One region of the Telluria sp. ZT3P26 genome, then DNA from elsewhere that is predicted to be linked to it. Evidence: predicted binding sites of a transcription regulator. Region 1 holds the regulator's gene; each other region holds the start of a gene.

What was found. Region 1 encodes sigma-54, which starts transcription at its own class of promoters, with help from an activator protein. Its sites were predicted from a motif close to TGGCANGNAANCTGCTTT; they were not measured.
Region 2: a site for sigma-54 is predicted at 1,475-1,492, ahead of AC56LN_RS19885 (transglutaminase family protein). Genes of this name have one in related genera too.
Region 3: a site for sigma-54 is predicted at 1,359-1,376, ahead of AC56LN_RS00670 (pilin). Genes of this name have one in related genera too.

What each region holds. Positions count from the first base shown of each region.
Region 1 covers NZ_JCASII010000006.1:82,979-86,072, reverse strand. Annotated here, with positions in the region: gene hpf (ribosome hibernation-promoting factor, HPF/YfiA family) at 1-319, opposite strand, end outside; gene AC56LN_RS19165 (RNA polymerase factor sigma-54) at 394-1,881, opposite strand; gene lptB (LPS export ABC transporter ATP-binding protein) at 1,896-2,651, opposite strand; gene lptA (lipopolysaccharide transport periplasmic protein LptA) at 2,648-3,094, opposite strand, start outside.
Region 2 covers NZ_JCASII010000006.1:249,337-252,430, reverse strand. Annotated here, with positions in the region: gene AC56LN_RS19890 (circularly permuted type 2 ATP-grasp protein) at 1-1,400, opposite strand, end outside; gene AC56LN_RS19885 (transglutaminase family protein) at 1,591-3,094, shown strand, end outside.
Region 3 covers NZ_JCASII010000001.1:140,509-143,602, reverse strand. Annotated here, with positions in the region: gene AC56LN_RS00675 (S9 family peptidase) at 1-747, shown strand, start outside; gene AC56LN_RS00670 (pilin) at 805-1,284, opposite strand; gene sucD (succinate--CoA ligase subunit alpha) at 1,592-2,473, opposite strand; gene sucC (ADP-forming succinate--CoA ligase subunit beta) at 2,493-3,094, opposite strand, start outside.

The sequences.
Region 1 (3,094 bases):
GTTTGATCGATGTTCGGTTATGGTCTTTCAGCATCTGCTTGTGCTTCAGGATTTGTCGATCCAGTTTATCCATCAACATGTCGATTGCGGCATACAGGTCTTGCGCGACGCTCGCCACGTGCAGGGTCTTGCCCGACACCTGGACGTTGATTTCAGCTTTTTGCCTTTTTTCTTTTTCAGTGAGGTTATCGACGGCCAGGAAGACGTGGGTATCTATGACTTGATCGAAATGGCGAATAATGCGCTCGAGCTTATTCTGAACGTATTCACGGATGGCAGGGGTTACTTCGAGATGGTGACCACTGATGGTGAGGTTCATACACACTCCTTTGAAGATGTCACGTCGCTTGCACCACACAGGAGCTGAAGGCACAGACTGTATGAGCGGCGTTGTTACAAGGCTTTGCGGAGACTGACGGGGGGGATCTTGAGCGCTTCACGGTATTTTGCGACCGTCCTGCGCGCAATGACCATGCCTTGTTCCCCGAGCATTTCCGCGATCTTGCTGTCGGATAATGGATTCTTAGGGTCTTCTGCTCCTGTCAATTGTGCGATGAGCGCACGGATTGCCGTTGAGGATGCTTCGCCTCCCGCTTCGGTGGCAACGTGGCTACCGAAGAAATACTTCAACTCGAACATGCCGTGCGGGGTCAGCATGTATTTCTGGGTTGTGACACGAGAGATCGTGCTCTCGTGCAGACCTAGTGTATCAGCTATCTCGCGCAAAACAAGGGGCCGCATGGCAACCGCGCCATGGCTGAAAAAGTTGCGCTGGCGTTCGACGATCGCCTCGGCCACACGCAGGATCGTGTCGAAACGCTGGCGCATGTTCTTGATGAGCCACTTCGCCTCCTGCATCTGCGCGCCCATCTGGCTCTCGCTGCGGCCCTGCTTGAGCATCGTGGCGTACAGGCTGTTCACGCGCAGGCGCGGCATCACGTCCGGGTTCAGCGTGACCGCCCAGCCGTTCTTGGCACGGCGCACGATCACGTCCGGCACCACGTAATCCGACACGTTCGACGCGAACGCGGCGCCCGGATGCGGATTGCACTGGCGGACCACGGCCTGCACTTCGCGCAGGTCTTCGTCGTCGCAATCGAGCGCCTTTTTCAGCTTGCTGTATTCGCGCTGCGCGAACCAGGTCAGGTAGCCTTCGACGATCTTCAGGGCCATGCGGCGCGTGACCATCGGCACGCCCGGCATGCGCCGGATCTGCAGCGCCAGGCATTCGGCCGCGCTGCGCGCGCCCACGCCCACCGGGTCCATGCTCTGCACCATCGCCAGCGCGCAGCGCAGTTCGTCGAGGTCGACCTCGAGTTCTTCGGGCAGGCGTGCGTGGATGTCGTCGAGCGGTTCTTCCAGGTAGCCGTTGTCATCGAGCGCGTCGATCACCAGTTCGGCCAGCGCGCGGTCGCGGGTTGACAGCAGCGTTTCGCGCACCTGCTCCATCAGGTGTTCGCGCAGCGTGATGGCGCACGCTTCCAGCTGCGGGCGGCCGTCTTCGTCGTCGCTGCTGCTGCCACTGCCGGACGACGCGCCGCTGCCTTCGCTCCAGTCATTGTCGGGCCGGTCGCCATCGACCGCGCCGCCTTCAGCGCCCTCGCCCTCGGCCGGGGCGCTGCCCTCGCCTTCGGCCTGCTGGCCCGGCGCCGGCGGCGCCTCGCCGGGTGCCGGCGCATTGTTGATCGCCCCATCGGCCAGCAAGCGCACCGAATGATCGAGCGGATCGTCGAGCCTTTCGAGCAGCGGGTTATCACCCAGTATCTGCTCGATCTCCTGGTGCAGTTCGAGCGTCGACAGTTGCAGCAACCGGATCGATTGCTGCAGCTGTGGCGTGAGCGCCAGGTGCTGCGAAGTGCGGAGCTGAAGGGACTGTTTCATCAATTGGTCATGGCTTACATGCGGAAATGTTCACCAAGGTACACGCGGCGCACCGACTCGTCGGCGATGATATCGTCGGGCCGGCCGGATGCGAGCACCGCGCCCTGATTGATGATGTAGGCGCGGTCGCAGATGCCAAGCGTCTCGCGGACATTGTGGTCGGTGATCAGGACGCCGATCTTGCGCTCCTTGAGGAAGCGCACGATGCGCTGGATCTCGATCACGGCGATCGGGTCGACGCCGGCAAAGGGTTCGTCAAGCAGCACGAAGCGCGGGTTGGTCGCCAGTGCACGCGCGATCTCCACGCGGCGGCGCTCGCCGCCCGACAGCGACAGCGCCGGGTTCTCGCGCAGCTTCTCGATCTGCAGGTCGGCCAGCAAGGTATCGAGGCGGTCGTTGATCTCGGTTTTGGTGAGCGACTTGCCGTTGACCTTCTGCAGTTCGAGCACGGCGCGGATGTTTTCTTCCACCGTCAGCTTGCGAAACACCGAGGCTTCCTGCGGCAGGTACGACAGGCCGAGCACCGCGCGGCGATGGATCGGCAGGCTGGTGATGTCGGTGCCGTTGATGCTGATCGAGCCGGCGTCCGATGGGACCAGGCCGACGATCATGTAGAACGAGGTGGTCTTGCCGGCGCCGTTCGGGCCCAGCAAACCTACCACTTCGCCGCATTCGACATCCAGCGACACATCGCGCACGACCAGGCGCTTGCCATAGCTTTTCTGCAGGCCCTTGACGACCAGCGTGCTGCGATCGTTCAGTTCCGTCATTGCGTGCCTCCGGCCGGCGTACGCTTGGGCGCCAGGATCAGCGTGCCACGTCCGCCGCCAACCTTGCTCTCGCCGCTGACGTCATTGCGCACGGCGACGACTTCCTTGCGGTTGTCGTACGAAATGAACGGGCCGGTCATCTGGTTGGTCATGCGGTCGTTTTCGAGTTCCTTGACGACGGCGTTCGAGTACAGGCGCACCAGCTCCGTACGTTCGTCGTATTCGATGCGTTCGGCCTGGCCTTCGACCCACAGGTTCGGGCCGCCGTCGCGCTTCTGGCGGAAGGTGGCCGGCTTGCCGTTGGCGGCGGTAAGCGTCACGCTCATATAGCCTTCGGGCGTATCCCGGACCACGGCGCGTTCGGCCTTGACCAGCAGCGTGCCGCGGGTCAGGATCACGTTGCCGGTGAAGGTGCGCACGCCGGCGACGCCATCGAGGTCGCC
Region 2 (3,094 bases), 170 kb from region 1:
ATCCAGGTGTCCTTGGTGCCGCCGCCCTGCGACGAATTGACCACCAGGGAGCCTTCTTGCAACGCCACGCGGGTCAGCCCGCCCGGCACCATCGACACGCTCTTGCCCGACAACACGAACGGGCGCAGGTCGATGTGGCGCGGCGCGATGCCCGATTCCACATAAGTCGGACACGCCGACAGCGCCAGCGTCGGCTGGGCGATGTAGCCATCCGGATTGGCCAGCAGGCGGCGGCGGAAGTCTTCGATCTCGGCCGTCGTCGAGGCCGGTCCGACCAGCATCCCGTAGCCGCCCGCGCCGTGCACCTCCTTGACCACCAGTTGCGGCAAGTTCGCCAGTGTGTAGTCCAGGTGCTCTTTTTTGCGGCACTGGTAGGTCGGCACGTTGTTCAGGATCGGCTTTTCGCCGAGGTAGAACTCGATCATGTCCGGCACGAACGGGTAGATCGACTTGTCGTCGGCCACGCCGGTACCGATGGCATTGGCCAGGCCGACGCGGCCGGCGCGCACCGCGTCGAGCAGACCCGGCACGCCCAGCGTCGATTCGGGACGGAACGCGCGCGGATCGAGGTAATCGTCGTCGATGCGGCGATAGATGACGTCGACCTGCTTCGGGCCGCGCGTCGTGCGCATGTAGACGGTGTCGTTGCTGACATACAGGTCTTGCCCCTGCACCAGTGCCACGCCCATTTGCTGGGCCAGGAACGCGTGCTCGAAGTAGGCCGAATTGTGCATGCCAGGCGTGAGCACGACCACGGTCGGATCGTCGCCGCCACGCGGCGCCACGGTCCGCAGATTGTCCAGCAGCAGGTCGGGATAATGGTCGACCGGTGCCACGCGGTTGCTCGCGAACAGCGCCGGGAACAGCCGCATCATCATCTTGCGGTTTTCCAGCATGTACGACACGCCCGACGGCACGCGCAGATTGTCTTCCAGGACGTAGAACTCGCCCTCGCCCGCGCGCACGATGTCGACGCCCGCAATGTGCGCGTAGATGTCCAGGGGCACCTTGACGCCTTGCATGGCCGGCCGGTACTGCGCGTTATTCAGGATCTGTTCAGCGGGAATGACGCCCGCCTTCAGGATGTTCTGGTCGTGGTACACATCGTGCAGGAAGCGGTTCAGCGCAGTCACGCGCTGCACCAGGCCAGCCTGCAGCTTGGCCCACTCGGCGGCGTTGATCACGCGCGGAATGATGTCGAATGGGATCAGGCGTTCCTTGCCGGCGTTGTCGCCGTACACAGCGAACGTGATCCCCACGCGTTGGAAGTTCAGCTCGGCTTCTGCCCGCTTCTGATCGATCAGATGTGGGGGCTGCTGGGCGAGCCAATCCGCGAACGCCTGGTAATGAGGTCGTACGGTTGCTGCCGTGGAATACATTTCATCGTAAAAGTTCGACATCATTGCCTCCTGTGCCAGAATACTAACAAGAAACGTGCCAGCCACCCCGTCCGACTCGCAAGTCAAACGAACGCAGGTATGAATCATGCTTAAATGCTTCTATCTTGCGCTTACTTAGTTGCGCGCAAACCAATACGACCAAATTCAGAGCGCCGGCATCGATCGCGCCCCAATCGAAAGGCACTACCGCATGGCTATCCGCGTTGCGCTTCATCACAAGACCAGCTACCGTTACGACCGCCTGGTCAATCTGTCACCGCATGAAGTGCGCCTGCGTCCGGCGCCACATGCGCGTACGCCGATCCTGTCGTATTCGTTGACCGTCCTGCCGAAAGAGCATTTCATCAATTGGCAGCAAGACCCGTACGGCAATTACATCGGCCGTTTCGTGTTCCCCGAACAAACCGACGTGCTCGAGTTCACGGTCGATCTCGTTGCGGACATGACGGTGATTAACCCGTTCGACTTCTTCGTCGAAAAGTACGCCGAGACCTTCCCGTTCGCCTACCCGGACCTGCTGCAGTCGGAACTGAGCCCGTACACCAGGTCGCAGGAACCTGGCCCGCTGCTGACCGAGTGGGTCGCCGACGCGCGACGCGAACTGCTGGCCCAGCCGATGGGCACGAACGACTTCCTGGTGGCCATCAACCAGCGCCTACAGCGCGATATCGCGTACCTGCTGCGGATGGAACCGGGCGTGCAGGAGCCGGAAGACACGCTGCAGAAGCGCTCCGGCTCGTGCCGCGATACCGGCTGGCTGCTGGTGCAGATCCTGCGCGAGATGGGTCTGGCGGCGCGCTTCGTGTCCGGCTACCTGATCCAGCTCACCGCCGACCAGGAAGCGCTCGACGGGCCGAGCGGCACCACCGTCGACTTCACCGACCTGCACGCCTGGACCGAGGTGTATGTGCCGGGCGCCGGCTGGATTGGCCTCGACCCGACCTCCGGCATGCTGGCCAGCGAAGGCCATATTCCACTGGCCTGCACGGCGATGCCGTCGTCGGCTGCGCCGGTGACCGGCTTTACCGACAAGGCCGAGGTCACGTTCGTCCACGAAATGACGATCACGCGCATCCACGAAGACCCGCGCGTGACCAAGCCGTACGCGGAACACGACTGGGACAAGATCAACCGCCTGGGCCAGCAGGTCGATTCTGACCTGATGAACCAGGACGTGCGCCTGACGCAGGGCGGCGAGCCGACCTTTGTCTCGATCGACGACATGGACGGCGCCGAATGGAACACGCTGGCGCATGGCGACAAGAAGCGTGAGCTGGCGGGCAACCTGATGCACCGCCTGAAGAACCATTTTGCACCGGGCGGCATGATCCATTACGGCCAGGGCAAGTGGTATCCGGGCGAGCCGCTGCCACGCTGGGCGCTGAACATCTTCTGGCGCGTCGACGGCCAGCCGATGTGGTTCGATCCATCGCTGTTCTCGGACGAGCACATCGATGATGGCTACGGCAGCGAGGATGCCGGCCGCTTTGCCGCGGAGCTGGTCAAATCGCTCGGCCTGCCGGCCGGCTGCGCCATCCCGGCCTATGAAGACGTGCTGCTGCAAGCCCAGCGCGAGCAGGCGCTGCCGCGCAATCTCGATCCGCTGGACGCCGACCTGAAAGCACCGGGAGAGCGCCGCCGCCTGGCGCGCCTGCTCGAACGGGGCCTGGGCCAGGTGGCCGGCTACGTGCTGC
Region 3 (3,094 bases), on a different contig from region 1:
TACGGTTACGTGATGAAGCCGTGGAACGCGCAGCCGGGCCAGAAATACCCGGTGGCGTTCATCGTCCACGGCGGGCCACAAGGCAGCTTCGGCAACAGCTGGAGCTATCGCTGGAATCCTCAGACCTATGCGGGCGCCGGCTACGCGGCCGTGTTCATCGACTTCCACGGTTCGACCGGCTACGGCCAGAAATTCACCGACTCGATCAGCAACGACTGGGGCGGCAAGCCGCTGGTCGACCTGCAGAAGGGCTACGACGCCGCAGTGAAGAAGTTCCCATGGCTGGATCGCTCACGCGACTGCGCACTGGGGGCGTCGTACGGCGGCTACATGATGAACTGGATCGCTGGTAACTGGTCGGATGAGTTCAAGTGCATCGTCAATCACGATGGCGTGTTCGACACGCGCGGCATGGCGTACTCGACCGAAGAGCAGTGGTTCACGGACTGGGAAAATGGCGGGCCGTACTACAAGGTGCCGGAGAACCATGAGCGCTTCAATCCGGTTCATCACGTTGCGAAGTGGAAGACGCCGATGCTGGTGATCCAGGGGGATCTGGACTTCCGGATTCCGACGGCGCAGGCGCTGGGGACGTTCACGGCGCTGCAGCGTCAGGGTGTCGAAAGCAAGCTGCTGGTGTTCCCGGATGAGAATCACTGGGTGCTGAAGCCTGCCAATTCCGTGCAGTGGCATCACACGGTGAATGGGTGGCTGGATCGGTTCTTGAAGACACAGCCAGCTAAATAATGCTGGAATAGAAAAAGCCCGCTGGGAAGCGGGCTTTTGACTCAATTAGACAGTTGATTATGGAGCAACGGCAGCGACGCTGTTTTTCTGCATGGCAGCAGTCACGGCTGCATTGGTGCCTGTTTCAGCGGCAATCGCCCAGGTCACTGCGCTGTCACCCAAAGTAGGCGTGAACGTGACGGTCTTATCTACAGTATCAGCACCGATGTTTTTCAAAGTCATGGTCAGGACGCCCGAGCCGGTCACCGTCATTGCCGAGACTTCATTCGTCGCGGTGAATGCCGCTGGGAAGGCAGCTGGAGTCGTAGCAGTGTTGCAATCGTCAAAGCTGCCCGCTTCTTGGCCACACATTGCCACGGCGGTTTTGTATGGATCAGCTGCGGTCAGTGCATTGGCCGCTTTGGCTTTTGCGGTGTAATCGCTGTACGCTGGAATTGCAACAGCAGCCAGAATACCGATAATTGCAACAACGATCATCAGTTCGATCAGGGTGAAGCCGCCTTCGGCCTTTTTGGTTTGCATTTGCTTGAAGTTCATTTTAAATCTCCAGGTTGGGTATTTCAAAAAAGTGGACCTACGTATCTTGTGCTGCTCACTGCTACGCTTTCTTATATGCAAGCGCTGTGCCAGCCCAAAAATGGCGTAAAACGGTCGATTTTATGAACAACAAACCAACAAACGGCTGTTCCAGCACAAAAAACGGCACCCTGAATGACAAAATTTGTCAGTGTCGCACGGCAATTTTTGTCACTATCGGTCTGGATCAACAAAAACTGCCGCACTAAATGGAAAACGGGGAGCTCACGCTCCCCGTTTTTATCTTTCGATCAACAGATCGGCAGAATTACAGCATGGCCTTCAGCAGACGCGCCATTTCCGACGGGTTCTTGGTGACGGTGATGCCGCAGGCTTCCATGATTTCCAGCTTGGCTTGCGCAGTATCTGCACCGCCCGAGATCAGCGCGCCGGCGTGGCCCATGCGCTTGCCTGGTGGCGCGGTGACGCCAGCGATGAAGCCGACGACTGGCTTCTTCATGTTGTCCTTGATCCAGTAAGCCGCGTTGGCTTCGTCCGGACCGCCGATTTCGCCGATCATGATGACCGCGTCGGTATCAGGATCGTCGTTGAACATCTGCATGACGTCGATGTGCTTCAGACCGTTGATCGGGTCGCCACCGATGCCGACTGCCGACGACTGGCCCAGGCCCAATGCGGTCAGCTGTGCCACTGCTTCATACGTCAGGGTACCCGAACGCGAGACGACGCCGATGCGGCCCTTGCGGTGGATGTGACCTGGCATGATGCCGATCTTGATTTCGTCAGGGGTGATCAGACCTGGGCAGTTAGGGCCCAGCAGCAGGGTCTTCGAACCTGCTTTGGCCATACGGTCCTTGATTTCCATCATGTCACGGACTGGAATGCCTTCGGTGATGCAAATTGCCAGGTCCAGCTCGGCTTCGACGGCTTCCCAGATGGCAGCGGCTGCGCCTGCTGGTGGGACATAGATGACAGACACGTTGGCGCCGGTTTCTTTTTTCGCTTCAGCAACGGTTGCGAAAATCGGGATGCCTTCGAAATCTTCGCCGGCTTTCTTCGGGTTCACGCCAGCGACGAATGCTTCCTTGCCGTTTGCGTACTCACGGCACATGCGGGTGTGGAACTGACCGGTCTTGCCGGTGATGCCCTGGGTGACTACTTTGGTATCTTTGTTGATCAGAATCGACATTTTTTTATTTCCTTAGCAATTAGGCTTGACCGGCAGCGGCGGCGACGACCGACTTCGCTGCGTCTTCCATCGTGTCTGCGGCGATGATTGGCAGGCCCGATTCGGCCAGCATCTTCTTGCCCAGGTCTTCGTTGGTGCCCTTCATGCGCACGACCAGCGGCACTTGCAGCGACACGGCTTTCGATGCAGCGATCACGCCTTCGGCGATGACGTCGCAACGCATGATGCCGCCGAAGATGTTGACCAGGATGGCTTTCAGGTCAGGGTTCTTCAGCATGATCTTGAACGCTTCGGTCACTTTCTCAGCCGTAGCGCCACCGCCGACGTCGAGGAAGTTGGCTGGCTCGCCGCCGAACAGCTTGATGGTGTCCATGGTGGCCATGGCCAGACCGGCGCCGTTCACCAGGCAGCCGATGTTGCCGTCGAGCGAGATGTAGGCCAGGTCGAATTTCGATGCTTCGACTTCTGCTGGATCTTCTTCGTCCAGATCGCGGTAAGCGACGATTTCAGGACGGCGATACAGTGCGTTCGCGTCGAAGTTGAATTTGGCGTCCAGTGCGATGATCTTGCCGCTGCCGGTCACGATCAGCGGGTTGATTTCGGCCAGCGATGCATCGGTTT